Regions from separate parts of the Sinanaerobacter sp. ZZT-01 genome, predicted to be linked through region 3. Evidence: a T-box and tRNA genes for the amino acid it is inferred to sense, from the RefSeq annotation. Region 3 holds a T-box; the other regions hold tRNA genes.
The links. A T-box is a leader RNA that pairs with one kind of tRNA and senses whether it is charged. The one in region 3 lies ahead of alaS (alanine--tRNA ligase), so its partner is inferred to be a tRNA-Ala.
Positions count from the first base shown of each region.

Region 1: it has a tRNA-Ala gene. The T-box ahead of alaS (alanine--tRNA ligase) is inferred to sense a tRNA for this amino acid. The anticodon was not compared.
Region 2: it has a tRNA-Ala gene. The T-box ahead of alaS (alanine--tRNA ligase) is inferred to sense a tRNA for this amino acid. The anticodon was not compared.
Region 4: it has a tRNA-Ala gene. The T-box ahead of alaS (alanine--tRNA ligase) is inferred to sense a tRNA for this amino acid. The anticodon was not compared.

Region 1 covers NZ_CP141728.1:858,876-862,653, reverse strand. The annotation lists gene U5921_RS04315 (hypothetical protein) at 542-664, shown strand; rRNA gene U5921_RS04310 (16S ribosomal RNA) at 1,077-2,596, shown strand; tRNA gene U5921_RS04305 (tRNA-Ala) at 2,723-2,798, shown strand; rRNA gene U5921_RS04300 (23S ribosomal RNA) at 3,195-3,778, shown strand, end outside.
Region 2 covers NZ_CP141728.1:1,804,859-1,808,636, forward strand. The annotation lists gene U5921_RS08665 (sigma-70 family RNA polymerase sigma factor) at 1-164, shown strand, start outside; gene U5921_RS08670 (hypothetical protein) at 238-693, shown strand; gene U5921_RS08675 (helix-turn-helix transcriptional regulator) at 891-1,085, opposite strand; gene U5921_RS08680 (hypothetical protein) at 1,095-1,391, opposite strand; tRNA gene U5921_RS08685 (tRNA-Ala) at 1,591-1,666, shown strand; gene U5921_RS08690 (flavodoxin) at 2,030-2,467, shown strand; gene U5921_RS08695 (hypothetical protein) at 2,486-2,950, shown strand; gene U5921_RS08700 (calcium-translocating P-type ATPase, PMCA-type) at 3,310-3,778, shown strand, end outside.
Region 3 covers NZ_CP141728.1:2,847,730-2,851,507, forward strand. The annotation lists gene nifU (Fe-S cluster assembly scaffold protein NifU) at 1-438, shown strand, start outside; gene mnmA (tRNA 2-thiouridine(34) synthase MnmA) at 443-1,525, shown strand; gene U5921_RS13810 (class II aldolase/adducin family protein) at 1,564-2,211, shown strand; gene U5921_RS13815 (hypothetical protein) at 2,263-2,457, shown strand; T-box leader at 2,616-2,784, shown strand; gene alaS (alanine--tRNA ligase) at 2,828-3,778, shown strand, end outside.
Region 4 covers NZ_CP141728.1:1,526,736-1,530,513, forward strand. The annotation lists gene mbhE (hydrogen gas-evolving membrane-bound hydrogenase subunit E) at 1-1,699, opposite strand, end outside; tRNA gene U5921_RS07350 (tRNA-Ala) at 1,911-1,986, shown strand; gene U5921_RS07355 (MFS transporter) at 2,136-3,395, opposite strand; gene U5921_RS07360 (TetR/AcrR family transcriptional regulator) at 3,473-3,778, opposite strand, start outside.

The DNA.
Region 1 (3,778 bases), 1.4 Mb from region 3:
TTGATTTGTCAATATATATCGAATTATCAGTTTCTTTTGATAGTTGTGAAAATGGCTAAAATAGTAGGGTTAAGGGGAAACAAAAAACTTTATACCAGCGAATCACCATGTTATATTTTCTTATTTATATATAAATATTTTAAGCCTTCTGAAATATTCGTAAAATCAAAGCAAAAAAACTGAATAGTCAAAATAGTGAGAATATAAATAATGCAAGTTAAGTTCATCAGTATCTAATATGTCTCATCTTCATTGTATTAATACAGCGAATTTGGATAATATTAAAGAAGAAAGGGAATAAGGAATTGCTTCTATAGGTAATCTTTATAAAAAAATACCTATAAAAAAGTATTGAAATATACTATATATAATAGTAGGAAAAATTTTTAAGGGTATCTTGAATAAAGAAGACTTTAGAGATAAAGGTAAAAAAATCAAAAAAACTGTTGACAGAATATAAATAATTTGCTATTCTATTATAGCTGTCACGCGAGATAAGATTCGTGAGAACATCGAAAAAAGTTTGAAAAAGATGAAAAAGATGTTGACAAAGACAAGCAAATGGGTTATACTAAAAAAGTTCCGTCAACACGGAGCAGCACTTGAAAATAGTGCATCGGACGAAGAAGATGGACAAAAGAATTTGAAACATTTTTCAGTCTGAGACCTTTCGGAAAGTATGCTCGGCATAAAAGAAGAAAGGGATGAACCTTGAAAACTCCATAGTGTAGAAATTGAGTCAAGAGATTTTTAAATAAATCTCAAACGTCGAAACAGTGCAAACTGACAGAGACGAAAAAGACTTAAGTACAAAAACAATCTGCAAAAGATTGGTAAGAAACATTCAATAAATTGGATGGATCTTCGTACAATTTCTTAAAAACAATAATTTCAGATTCGTAACTGAAAAATCTCTATCAACTAAAGTTGATGAGATTTCTGTACGACACCTACTAAAATTTGTGAAACGAATTTTGTTAGGGGTTCGAGCAATTATGAAAATGAAACCAAGCAAAACGCAATGCGTTTAGCTGAGCTAGATTTGAAGGTTCCGAAAGGAACGTTTAGATACCAAATTGATTAAGAGTTTGATCCTGGCTCAGGATGAACGCTGGCGGCGTGCCTAACACATGCAAGTCGAGCGAGAAGCTCACGAATGAAACTTCGGTCGAATGAGTGAGAGGAAAGCGGCGGACGGGTGAGTAACGCGTAGGCAACCTGCCTCATACAGAGGGATAGCCTCGGGAAACCGGGATTAATACCTCATAACATGTGAGTGTCACATGACACTTTCGTCAAAGATTTATCGGTATGAGATGGGCCTGCGTCTGATTAGTTAGTTGGTGAGGTAACGGCTCACCAAGGCAGCGATCAGTAGCCGACCTGAGAGGGTAATCGGCCACATTGGAACTGAGACACGGTCCAAACTCCTACGGGAGGCAGCAGTGGGGAATATTGCACAATGGGCGCAAGCCTGATGCAGCAACGCCGCGTGAGCGAGGAAGGCCTTCGGGTCGTAAAGCTCTGTCCAAGGGGAAGAAAAAAATGACGGTACCCTTGGAGGAAGCCCCGGCTAACTACGTGCCAGCAGCCGCGGTAATACGTAGGGGGCGAGCGTTATCCGGAATTATTGGGCGTAAAGAGTACGTAGGTGGTTATGTAAGCGTGGGGTGAAAGGCAATGGCTCAACCATTGTTAGCCTTACGAACTGCATGGCTTGAGTGCAGGAGAGGAAAGCGGAATTCCTAGTGTAGCGGTGAAATGCGTAGATATTAGGAGGAACACCAGTGGCGAAGGCGGCTTTCTGGACTGTAACTGACACTGAGGTACGAAAGCGTGGGGAGCAAACAGGATTAGATACCCTGGTAGTCCACGCCGTAAACGATGAGCACTAGGTGTCGGGGGAGCGATCCTTCGGTGCCGTAGTTAACGCATTAAGTGCTCCGCCTGGGGAGTACGCACGCAAGTGTGAAACTCAAAGGAATTGACGGGGACCCGCACAAGCAGCGGAGCATGTGGTTTAATTCGAAGCAACGCGAAGAACCTTACCAGGACTTGACATCCCTCTGACCGTCTCTTAATCGAGGCTTCCCTTCGGGGCAGAGGAGACAGGTGGTGCATGGTTGTCGTCAGCTCGTGTCGTGAGATGTTGGGTTAAGTCCCGCAACGAGCGCAACCCTTGTCATTAGTTGCCAGCAGTTCGGCTGGGCACTCTAGTGAGACTGCCGGGGATAACTCGGAGGAAGGTGGGGATGACGTCAAATCATCATGCCCCTTATGTTCTGGGCTACACACGTGCTACAATGGCCGGTACAGAGAGAAGCAAATTCGTGAGGAAGAGCAAAACTCTAAAACCGGTCCCAGTTCGGATTGTAGGCTGAAACTCGCCTACATGAAGTTGGAGTTGCTAGTAATCGCGGATCAGAATGCCGCGGTGAATGCGTTCCCGGGTCTTGTACACACCGCCCGTCACACCATGGAAGTTGGGGGCGCCCGAAGTTGGTCGAGAAATAGATTACCTAAGGCGAAATCAATGACTGGGGTGAAGTCGTAACAAGGTAGCCGTATCGGAAGGTGCGGCTGGATCACCTCCTTTCTAAGGAGACTACAATTTCTACACTATGAGTTTATATAAAACAATTGAAATGTGCAAATCGAAGATTTGTAGATTCGTTGTGTCCGTTTGCTTATCATTTACAATAGAAATGAAGCAAACTAGTATGGGGAATTAGCTCAGCTGGGAGAGCACCTGCCTTGCACGCAGGGGGTCAAGAGTTCGATCCTCTTATTCTCCACCACTTTGTATTGTTATACAGAGAAATAGGTTGCGCAAGTAACCGAACGTACCTTGAAAACTGAACAATGTAAATCTTAAAATTCAAATTAAGACGAAATCGAAGTGCACTTGTCTTACGTTTCCGTAGGAAATGTTAGAACGTGCTTCGTCAGGAATTCACAAACTTTAGTTTGTAGAATTCTACGGCGGAACATAGTCAAGCAAGTAAGACAAAGGCAAAAAAATAAAGTAAAAACTAAGACAGTCTTTTCGAGCATGGAATCGAAAGAGGAAGTGAAAGAGAAGCTGACTGGGTATTTACTACAATTTCAAATTAATTGAACCGAGAAACCAGAATTACTAAGTTTTTTAACATAGTAAAAAATAAGTCCACATTACTCAGTGGACGATTCACTTAGGTCAAGTGAATAAGAGCATAAGGCGGATGCCTTGGCACTAGGAGCCGAAGAAGGACGTGACAAGCTGCGATAAGCTACGGGCAGGTGCAAATAACCGTTAATCCGTAGATTTCCGAATGGGGCAACCCACTTGTGGTAATGCGCAAGTATCCTATACTGAATCAAATAGGTATAGAGAAGGTAACCCGGGGAACTGAAACATCTAAGTACCCGGAGGAAGAGAAAGAAACATCGATTCCCTCAGTAGCGGCGAGCGAACGGGGAAGAGCCCAAACCGGATTTATCCGGGGTTGTGGACCACTCATCACTTACAAGATTGATAGTCGAAGCGGCATGGAAAGGCCGACCGTAGAAGGTAAGAGTCCTGTAGACGAAATGAATCGAGTAAAGAGTGGCACCAGAGTACCACCAGGCACGTGAAACCTGGTGGGAAGCAGGGGGGCCCACCCCCCAAGGCTAAATACTACCTAGTGACCGATAGAGAATAGTACCGTGAGGGAAAGGTGAAAAGAACCCCGGAAGGGGAGTGAAAAAGAACCTGAAACCTTATGCTTACAAGCAATGGGAGCGCAAGTGACCATGT
Region 2 (3,778 bases), 1.0 Mb from region 3:
CGGAAATGGATATGGAATCGTCCGTCAATATTCCAGCACCGCCAATAATTGATGCGTGGGTTATTGTGCTCGGTATATGCTTTTTATTGTCGGCAACAGCTTTAATCGTATTTTTTAGAAATACAGACAAATTGCCAACAAAACGCAAAGCTAGACGCATCTAAAAGATATGAGCAAAACAAAATGCTTAAAATGAAAAGGAGAATAACAATGAAAAAAAATAGGAAAATTTTGTTAATGACTCTCGGGTGCGTTATGTGTCTCAGTTTAACCGCCTATGCCTCTGTTGCCACCGACTTGAAAGAACCCATTCTAAACAGCCAAGTCGGGTTGAAAATGCCTATAACAGCACCAGCACTGGAAGACGGAATCACTGATGGTACTGATTTGTTTGATGTTGTGCAGTTCAAAGGCAAAATTGACAGCATTGATGGGGATGGAGCAATCGTGACACCCGATGAAGGTGAAGAGATCCGTAGCTCTGGAGATGCCGTTCGTATCAATATTGCCGATTACAGCAAAACACTCAACGTAGGTGATGCCGTAACGATCTATTATGACGGCATAATTATGGAAAGCTACCCATTGCAGATCAACATCCTTGGCATTAACGATGAAATGTTCGATATTGAAGAACCTAGCAACGGTGCGGATTCAAGTGAAGCGGTTACGTTTGTAATCCAGAAGTATTAAATTAAGCTTTTCATTTAGATTCATCCAAAGGAAGTGTAAAATAACCGTCATGATAACTTCGGGATGATATCGTATTATTATATGATAAAGATCACATCTATTTTGTACGAATGAAACAACGTAAAGTCATGTATGAGATCAAATCCTCATACATGACTTTTTATATGTGGTAAACTTGAAGCAAGTATTATTTATATTTAGTCTGGTAACTCAAATATGTTTTCAACAGACGTTTTTAGTAATCTTGCAAGTTTCATGGCTAATTCAAGTGTTGGATTGTATTTGTCGTTTTCAATAGCATTTATAGTTTGCCTAGTTACTCCTAATTCATTTGCAATATCCTCTTGCCGTAACCCCATATTTTTTCGCAATTCTTTAATTTTATTTTTCATGGTAGCACCTTATCTTTCTAAAAAGAAAAGAATAGCGCCAAAAAAAATCAGACACACAACAACTGCAGTTAGATACCATATGATGATCTTTTTTCCGCTTTTATCTCCCGCTTTCCATTTAGAGATTTGCGTAGCAAAAAAATAAACAATATTTTGAATTATCAAAAGGTAAAACGGTAACGTAATATTACCGAGTTTTATAAAATCATATATGCCCCATATAAACAATGCAATAACGGTAAACGACCAGGCCCATTTAATAGAATCTAAAGCTATTTTTGTTTCCATCTCATCCATTTTTCTCATAGTTTGACACCTCCATAATGTATAATTGTTTTGACATTTTCAATATAACAGATCAGCAAAATAATGTCAAGAAGTTTTTACATTTTGAGGATATGATTGATGGAAGCTGTATAAATAAATTAAAAAGATGCAATTGCGATTGAAGAATTTTAATCCCAGGAGTATAATGACATTGTAAATGATAGGAAACGTAAAATAAGGGGAATTAGCGCAGCTGGGAGCGCGCCGCGTTCGCAATGCGGAGGTCAGGGGTTCGATCCCCCTATTCTCCACCAAAAATATTAGAGTTCATTTGAGCTCTAATATTTTTTATTAGAGAAATCGCAACTTTGACCAAGAGAGTATTTGAAGATAAAGATTTTTTAATTAAAGTATATCGCAAATTAGCGATTAATGTTGAAATAAAGTGATATTTGAAGAGTTTCTTCGAAGGAAACCGATATCTTTATGGTAACGATTCTTGTTGTTCATCGGAAGTCTTTCTGTTATATTAAATAGAAGGAAACATTTAATGAGTGACTTTTGATGAATGATTTTTGTTTCATTTCACAAAACAGCAAAGAATGAGAAGCTCAATAATTGTTAGAATGAAGTGTAAGTGCTGCAAGTACACAATTATAATATAGGAGGATACAAGAATGAAAGTTGTTATTGTATATGAATCGACTCATCATGGGAACACAAAAATACTGGTGGATGCAATTGCCAAAAAAAACGAAGTCGACCTGGTAGATGCAACAAAAACCAATTCCATTCCTTATGAACGCTACGACATGATTGGATTCGCGTCTGGGGCTGCATTTGGGAAATTCTACAAGAAGATAACATCTCTAGCACGCTCTGTTCCTTCGGGAAAAAAGGTGTTTTTCTTGTACTCTTGTGGGAAGAACAGCAAAGATTATTCAAAAAATATATGTGGGATTTTAGAAGCGAATGGGTGTATTTCTCTCGGTTCATATGGTTGCTGCGGGTATGACACGTATGGGCCGTTAAAATTGATGGGTGGGATCAACAAAGGGCATCCGGATGAAAATGAAATTAGAGGGGCAGTAGATTTCTATACATCACTCGTATGAGGATGAAGGAGTTATAAATTGAGAAGAAGGATGAAAATAAAGATTTTTTGTTTCTTGGCTGTGGCAGTACTTATTATGTGTGGCTGCACCGATAAAGATGGAACAACGGAAAAGGTTCCAACACTTATAAATGTTACTTTAGAAGATGAGAATAGTGTTGAAATTGCGGTGGATGATAACGGTTGGATTCCTTTAAAGGATGATACTCGGATTCACGTACAATTTAAAGGAGATGTTGATTATATTTTCTTTTATCTTACCCCGAGAGGAACAGAGACCTTTAGTCAAAGAGAGTTAGTTGGAGTGGCATCAGCATATGACAATGACAGTACTGGTGAAAAAGGTTTTGGTATTGGAAAAACCACAGTGCAGTATAAATGGAATGTACCAGATAAGAGTTTTGATGGCGTTCTGGGGATTGAACTGATGAGTGGAACGGTAGCAAGGTATGAAGGTAATGTGGCTGATGTGATAAATAGATAAGGGAGATCGGATAATTTTTTTGCGCATAAAAGGAAGTCGGATTTATTTTTATAATAGATTGACAAATTATAGCCTATATGGCATAATGAACAGACAATTTAATTTACTCGTGAGGGAGTAGTTTGCGCAGAATTTTGCGTGTCAAGTCAACATACTGACCTTTTTTGGTCTGGCTTGCCTTAATAAACGAGACTCATGTATAGCATTTAGCTGTGCATGGTCTTTTTTTTAACTCGTGCATAGTACGGCTATGCACGAGTTTTTTATATTGTATAGGAATATCGCAGACGATGTTAGCGAGACGAGAAAAGTTTTCTTTTTGTTTCGTGAGTCAAAATTTAAAAGAAGGAGAAAAGACATTGTTAGAGTTTCAAGAAGACAAAAGCAAGCTTGTCTGTAAGTTAAATACCGATGAACGATCTGGTTTAACAAATGATCAAGCAACAAAAAATCGTGAAAAGTATGGAGATAATACACTGACTAAAGAAAAACCGGAATCCTTGCTTAAGCGTATTGCGGGGGCATCTAGAGAGCCGATGATCCTGATGTTGATTATGGCGGGAATAATTGCACTTATTGTTAATGTAATACGCGCTTCTACTGGATCTGAGGCAGATTTTTTAGAATGCATTGGAATCTTTGCTGCAATTTTTCTTTCAGTTCTGATCACCGTTGTTATGGAAGGAAAGAGTGCAAAAGCATTTGAGGCATTGTCAAAAATCAGTGATGACACGATTGTAAAGGTGTTGCGTAACGGAGATACGCAGATGCTGAGCCAGAAAGAGATTGTAGTAGGTGATATTGTAGTTCTTTCCACAGGAGATAAGA
Region 3 (3,778 bases):
GTTATGGATCTTTTTATGAATCCACAAAATGTCGGCGAGATTGAAGATGCAGACGGGATTGGTACGTATGGCAGTCCTATTTGTGGGGATATGATGAAGATTTCTTTAAAAGTCGAAAATAACGTAATTGTAGATGCTAAGTTTAAAACATTTGGTTGCGGCTCTGCAATCGCTTCATCCAGTATGGCTACGGAAATGATTATTGGCAAGACGATTGAGGAAGCATTGGATGTTACCAATAAGGACGTATTAAAAGAACTTGGCGGTTTGCCTGGGCCAAAAATCCACTGCTCGGTATTATCAGAACAAGCCATTAAAGCTGCAATTTATGATTATGCCCAAAAAAATGGACTGGAATTTGAAGGCTTAAAAGATTATGACCCGAATGCTTCAGAGGACGAGCATCTGCACGAACAAGATGAAGAGGATGGAGAATGATACCATGACAAAAACCATGGAGAAAAACAATAAAGTTGTATTAGGGTTGAGCGGCGGTGTAGACAGCACTGCCGCTGCTTTATTATTAAAAGAAAAAGGCTATGAGGTAATCGGTCTTTTTTTTGATGTACTTGGTAATCAAAAAAAAGAAAAAGAACGTGCAGAACAAGCAGCCAGAGAACTTGAAATTGCTTTTGTATATAGAAATATAAAAGAAGCTTTTTCTGAAAATGTGATTTCTTATTTTTGTAAATCCTATCAAAAAGGAGAAACACCAAATCCATGTATATTATGTAATCCAACGATTAAATTTAAGCTGATGCAAGAGGAAGCAGACCGATTAGGTGCATTCTATTTAGCGACAGGGCATTATGCAAAAATTGAATTTGAACAAAAAACAGGATGTCATTTTATCAAGCGCGCTGAAAATGAAAAAAAAGACCAGTCTTATATGCTGTATCGACTGCCGCAGTCAATTATAAGACGCTTGCTTTTTCCATTAGGCAGTATTGAATCAAAAGAATTAACGCGTAATTTCGTTCGTGAACACCGTATTCATAATGCAGATTTGAAAGATAGCCAAGAAATCTGCTTTATTAAAGAAGGAAGCTATATTGACTATTTAAATCACAATGGATATACCGGAAAACCAGGCAATTTTGTAGATAAAGAAGGAACGATTTTAGGAAAACACAGTGGAATCATAAATTATACCATTGGGCAGAGAAAGGGGCTTGGAATCACCTTTGGAAAACCAATGTTTGTGATTGGAATGGATGAAGCTGAGAATCAAGTGGTATTAGGTGAAAATGAAGACTTATTTCAAAAAACTATCTATGCAAAAAATTGTCGCTTTTCCATTCAAGAGGAAGAAGCAGAAATGCCGGAGGAATACAATGGTATATCTGTTTTAGCTAAGATTCGCTATGCTTCTAAACCATCGAAAGCAATAATTTACAAAGCGGAGAATGGTATGGTGAGAGCAGAATTTGAAGAGATGCAAAGAGCAGCAACTCCAGGTCAGTCAATTGTCTTTTACATGGAAAGCCGTCTAATCGGCGGGGGATTTATTTCTCAAAAACAGTAGAATATTATCAGTTTTTTTATAAACTAAGGAGAAAGACTATGCTTGAGAGATTAAAAGAAGAAGTGATTCATGCAGCGGTTCGGGCGGAAAAAGATGGACTTTGCAAAAACAAATCCGGAAATTTTAGCGCAATTGACCGAGAGAAAAAATTTATGGTTATTACACCTTCCGGATTAGAACGAAAGGCACTTCATTTAAAAGATTTGCCTGTTTTAAATCAAAACGGAGATGTAATAGAAAATATATCCGGTCATAAACCCTCTAGTGAATGGCGAATGCATCTTGCTGCTTATGAAACACGTCAAGATTTTTTTGCAGTAGCGCATACTCATTCACATTATGCAACTGCTTTTGCAATCAGCGGAAGAAAAATATCGCCGGTTGCTTTTGAAGCCTTTTTTTATGGCTGGAAAACGGAGCTGGCAAATGTTTTTTTACCTGGAAGCAAGGAATTGGCAGAAGGAATAAAAAAACCACTGCAATTTGCAGATGTCGTTTTATTAAAAAATCATGGTGTTTTAACAGGTGGTATAAACAGTGAAGAAGCACGTCAAAAAATTACTTATGTTGAAGATGTAGCACAACTTTACTTTTATGCTTTGCAAATAAATGGAAGTGAGCCGGAACCTATTTCTGAAAAACAATTTTTGGACTACCGTCATTCCTGCTATCCTGCGAATAAGTAAAAGCTGATAAGGGAAACCTAAACTTATTCTATATAGAAAGGAATGAGTTTAATGAACAATCGTAATTTAACGTATGGGATTGGATTGGGAGTCGCTGGAACAATTGCAGGTATGCAGCTTTATCAAAAGATGACACCGAGAACACAACGCAAAATTCAAAAAAATGTAAGAAATGCAGCCGATCAATTAAATGACTTAGTCCAAGAAATTGGAGATCGTTTGAATGACATTTCCATGATGGATTAGTAAATCAAAATGATTACACCTAAAAGTCTGTAATTGATGACAACAAAAACCCTATTTTAAAGAAAAAAATAGGGTTTTTGTTTAAATATAATAATTTTTTTGAGAAAGATTGACACTGAAAGAGGAATTGATTATAATTTTATTGATAAAATGTAAATAAAAAGGCAATGAAAAGGATGAGTACCTTTTTTATGTACAGCAAAGAGAAGAAGGGTTGGTGTGAGCCTTCTGTGTGCGGAATTGGGAAGCTGCCTTGGAGCCTTACTGGAATGAGAGACCTTTACCGAGGTAATTAGGGTGGTACCGCGAATTAGCTTCGTCCCTATGTGGGATGAGGTTTTTTTATTTTTTTGTTGATGGAGGTTATGGTATGGAAAAAATAGGTTTAAATGAACTCAGAAAGAAATTTCAAGATTTTTACGAAACAAAGGGACATTACGTAAAAAAGAGCTTTCCTTTGGTTCCAGATAAAGACAAAAGTTTGTTACTGATCAACTCTGGCATGGCACCGTTAAAACGGTATTTTGCTGGCATAGACACACCACCGAGTAAACGAATGACTACTTGTCAGAAATGTATTCGAACTGGAGATATCGAAAATGTAGGGATTACATCACGTCACGGCACATTTTTTGAGATGCTTGGGAGCTTTTCATTTGGAGATTATTTCAAAGAACAGTCAATTCGCTGGGGATGGGAGTTTATTACACAGGAACTACAACTGCCGGAAGAACGTGTTTGGGCGACCATTTACGAAGAAGATGAAGAAGCACGAAATATTTGGAAAAACATTATAGGAATGCCGGAAGAGCGAATTGTACCTTTGGGAAAAGAGGACAATTTTTGGGAAATTGGAACAGGTCCATGTGGCCCATGCTCGGAGATTTATTTTGACCGTGGAGAAGAATATGGATGCGGAAAAGAGGATTGTAAGCCAGGGTGTGACTGCGATCGCTATATTGAATTTTGGAATCATGTATTTACACAGTTTAACAGAGAAGAAGATGGCAGCTATTCAAACCTTGCAAATCCCAATATAGATACCGGAATGGGTTTGGAGCGTTTAGCTTGCATCATGCAGGGCGTCGATTCGATCTTTGACATAGACACCATACGAATTATACTGGATGAGGTAGTTCGAATCAGCGGTGTTGCTTATCATAATGGCGAGGCTAAGACGGATGTTTCCATTCGGATTATTACCGACCACATTCGGTCTGTTACCTTTATGGTTGGCGATGGGATTCTGCCAAGCAATGAAGGACGAGGCTATGTACTTCGCAGGCTTCTTCGCAGAGCGGCAAGACATGGAAAGCTTTTG
Region 4 (3,778 bases), 1.3 Mb from region 3:
TCATGTAAAAATTCGTAAAACGCCCCGTTACTTTTGGCAGACCATATAAACAGGTGTCGTAAATACGATTTGCACTAAGCGGGAAGGAGTCTTGTCCAAGTTCTGGTTTACGTAAAGTTAGACGACTGTATAAAATCGCACCTCCAATAACAACGACAAGGGTCATCATAAGCGGTACGGTAAATCCATGCCAGAACATAACGTGTATTTCAGGAAGAGAACCACTTACAACAAGAGCAGCCGGCGCAATCAAAGCATGGGCTGCGATGTTTGGGAAAAAAGCAACAAGCAGGTTCAAAAGAACCAAAAGTATTGTAGGAAAAAGCATACCAATCGGTGCTTCATGTGGTTTTTTTGGAGTGACGCAAGAGACTTCCTTACCAAGAAAAACAGCACTGAAAAGATGCAGTGAATATACAAATGTAAAAAGGCTCGCTAAGACTGCAATCAGAGGAATGATGTAGGCAAAGCTTCCTAAGAAGGAAAAGGCATGAGACGGAGCCTCCGCAGCAGCCTCAAAGAAAAGTTCTTTACTTAAAAAACCTGAGAATGGAGGAAGACCTGCCATAGAAAATGATGCAATAAAAGCAATCATACCCGTATAAGGCATGGCTTTTCCCAGTCCGTGAAGCAGTGACAAATCTCTTGTTCCTGTCTCGTGATCTACCATTCCGGTCATAAGAAACAAGCTGCCTTTAAAAGCAGAATGATTCAAAAGGTGAAATAAGCCAGCAAAGATTGCGGCTTTAGTACCGATACCGAATAAACATAAGATAAGACCCAATTGGCTTATGGTGGAATAAGCAAGCAAAGCCTTTAAATCTTTTTGACTGAGAGCAGTAAAAGAGCCAAAAAGAAGAGAAATAAGGCCGACAAAGGTAATTGTTGTATTCCACAATACGGTATCTCCAAGAAGTGGTGTGAAACGGGCAACGAGAAAGATCCCGGCCTTTACCATAGTAGCAGAGTGCAGGTAGCAGCTGATCGGTGTTGGAGCCTCCATTGCGGACGGAAGCCAAATGTGAAAGGGTACTTGCGCAGATTTAGTAAAAGCACCGATTAGCAGTAAAATAGAAGCGGCCGGATAGAGGCTGCTTTGACGGATCAAATCATAGGAATTCATTAGTTCATTGATTTCAAAGGTACCGGCTATATTTCCAATAAGAATAAACGAAATTAACATACAAAATCCACCGGAAACAGTGATAAGCAGCGCTTTTTGAGCGCCATAGCAGGAACGCTCCTTCTCAAACCAAAAGCCAATTAAAAGGAAGCTGGATATACTTGTCAACTCCCAGAAAAAGTATAGCAGTATTAAATTGTTTGAAGTAACAACGCCCAACATCGCCCCCATAAATAGGAGCAGGAAAGCATAAAAGTGAACCAAGCGTTCTCGCTCGGATAAATAGTATATAGAGTACAGGATTACTAAAATTCCAACGAAGCTGATGAGAAGTGCAAAAAATAGTGAAAGACCGTTGATTTCAAAAGAAAGTGTAATTTTTAACATAGGAATCCAAGATAAACTTGTTGATATGGTCTCACCTGAAAGGGTTCGTGGCAGCATTGCAAGATAAAATAAAAACAGCACAATTGGAACCGGAAGTGCTGTCCAGCCCAGTTTTGTTTTAATAAATCGATGGGATATCATAATAAAAAATGAAACAACAAATGGAATAAGTATTAATGAAAAAAGCAAAAAATATCTCCCCTCAATAAAAACGGTTTTCTTATCAGATATAACTATTAAATCATATTTTACCATAAGCGTGAAATAATTACGATAAAAACCTTATTGATAAAAGAATAAAAAGTAGAATAAGAAGATGACTATTAAAAGAAAATGTCCGATTAGATGTATTGACAAAATAGATAAATTTTTCTATATTAGTAAATAGAAAAGAATATGAGGGGAATTGGCGCAGCTGGGAGCGCGTTTGACTGGCAGTCAAGAGGTCAGGGGTTCGATCCCCCTATTCTCCACCACTGGAAAAGTTCGGGAAATCAGAAATCAACGGTTTACCGAACTTTTTGTTATATATTACTACACCATGAATGAATAGTTTGGTTTGATAATCGTTTAGAATAAATCACGGACGTAGCCTGGTAGCTTATTCTTACTTTATTTCATGCTATTAGGATGCAATTACCGTATCACTCAGTTGATGGAACACGGCTTGGGACACTGTGCACAAGCCAAGGCAGGCTGCAAATGCACCAAAATAAATCCAATCAACGTTGGTTGAAAGGAATTCAAACAACACGCCGTATATCACCTGTCCAATCGGATTACCGCACATGGCAAGGCACATGATCAAAGCCATGACTTTTCCGGTGAGGGTACCAGGTGTAATCTTTTGCAGATAGGTGATCATTTCCACGTTGAAGATCGTTGAAATCACCATCATAATTACACAAAAGCCGGAAATAAGAAAATATGTTGTCATTGAACCGATTGGTAGTCGAAGTGCAAGGCCCATTGGGAATAGCGACGCCGTACACCAGAAGAGCAGCCTTGCTCCGTGGCTTGCTTTTAGCTTATGACCAACCATGCCTGAGAGCAGTCCGCCCAATAGCCCGCCAGCCGCCAGTGCACCCTCGGCATAACCGTAAAGGCGGTTTCCGGTTGCTTGGTCAAATCCTAAATGGCTGGTGATGAGGATGGGTAGACCTACAATAATCAGTGCCGAAAAGACCATATTGACTGCGGAGAGCAGAAAACCTAGCCGTATAATTTCTGAACGCTCATGACGGATAAAATGCCAACTTTCCCGCAGATCGGAAGCGACGAGAGAGCGTATGCTCCCCTCAGAATCTCGCTTTTCAAAGGGAATGTGAATAAAGATTTCCATAACGGCAGAGAAGAAAAAGCAGACAATGCTGAGATACAAAACCGGCCTTATTCCGTAAAATCCGAAGATCAGTCCGCCCAGGACAGGACCTACTACTCCGGACAGTGAGTTTACCATGTTAATAACGGCGTTTCCGGCCATCAGCTTGTCGGGTGGTGTCAGCACCGGCAATGATGCTTGCACTGTGGGTTGATATGCGCCCTGAATGCCATAGAGCAGCATCAGGACGGTGATGAGTAAAGGCACCAAAGGGAGGCTCTCAAAGCTTAGTGAGTAAAATAGCATCAGTGCTGCGGTAAAGCAATCCAGCCATACCATCACGTTCCGCTTGTTTACTCGATCGGCTACAATACCACCGACTGGTGAAAGTAGTAGCATCGGCAGAAAAGAAAGCGCCATAACAAGCCCGTACAGTGCGGCGGAATGGGTTTTGTTAAGCAGATAGAGCGGCAACGCATAACGAAGGATATTGTTGCCAAACAGAGAAATGATCTGGCCGATTACAACCATTAAAAAATCTCGATGAAATAGTTTTGTGTTCATGTAAGTTCCTCCTTGATAAATACCAAACGTTGGTATGTATAAATTTAAAAAATGAAACCCTTTATTGGGCATTCATTTTATTTGGGTTTCTGATTCACGAGAGCGCAGTATCTCCTGTAAGATTCTATCATCTGTTCATCTAGCAACTCGATTCCCATATTCTTTAAGATCGAATTGAAAAAGCGAACCCGCTTTTCCATACTATCCACATCCGTTTCAATCACTAACGGATTAAGCCAAAGATTCGTCAGCATAGTGATGACCTCCGCAAGTTCCTTTGGATACTCTGTGAGAATAGAGCCATCTGATACGCCTTGCTCAATGACAGGCTGGACATAGTGCGGCACAACATCCGAAAAGATTTCATGCATCTGCATGGCCAA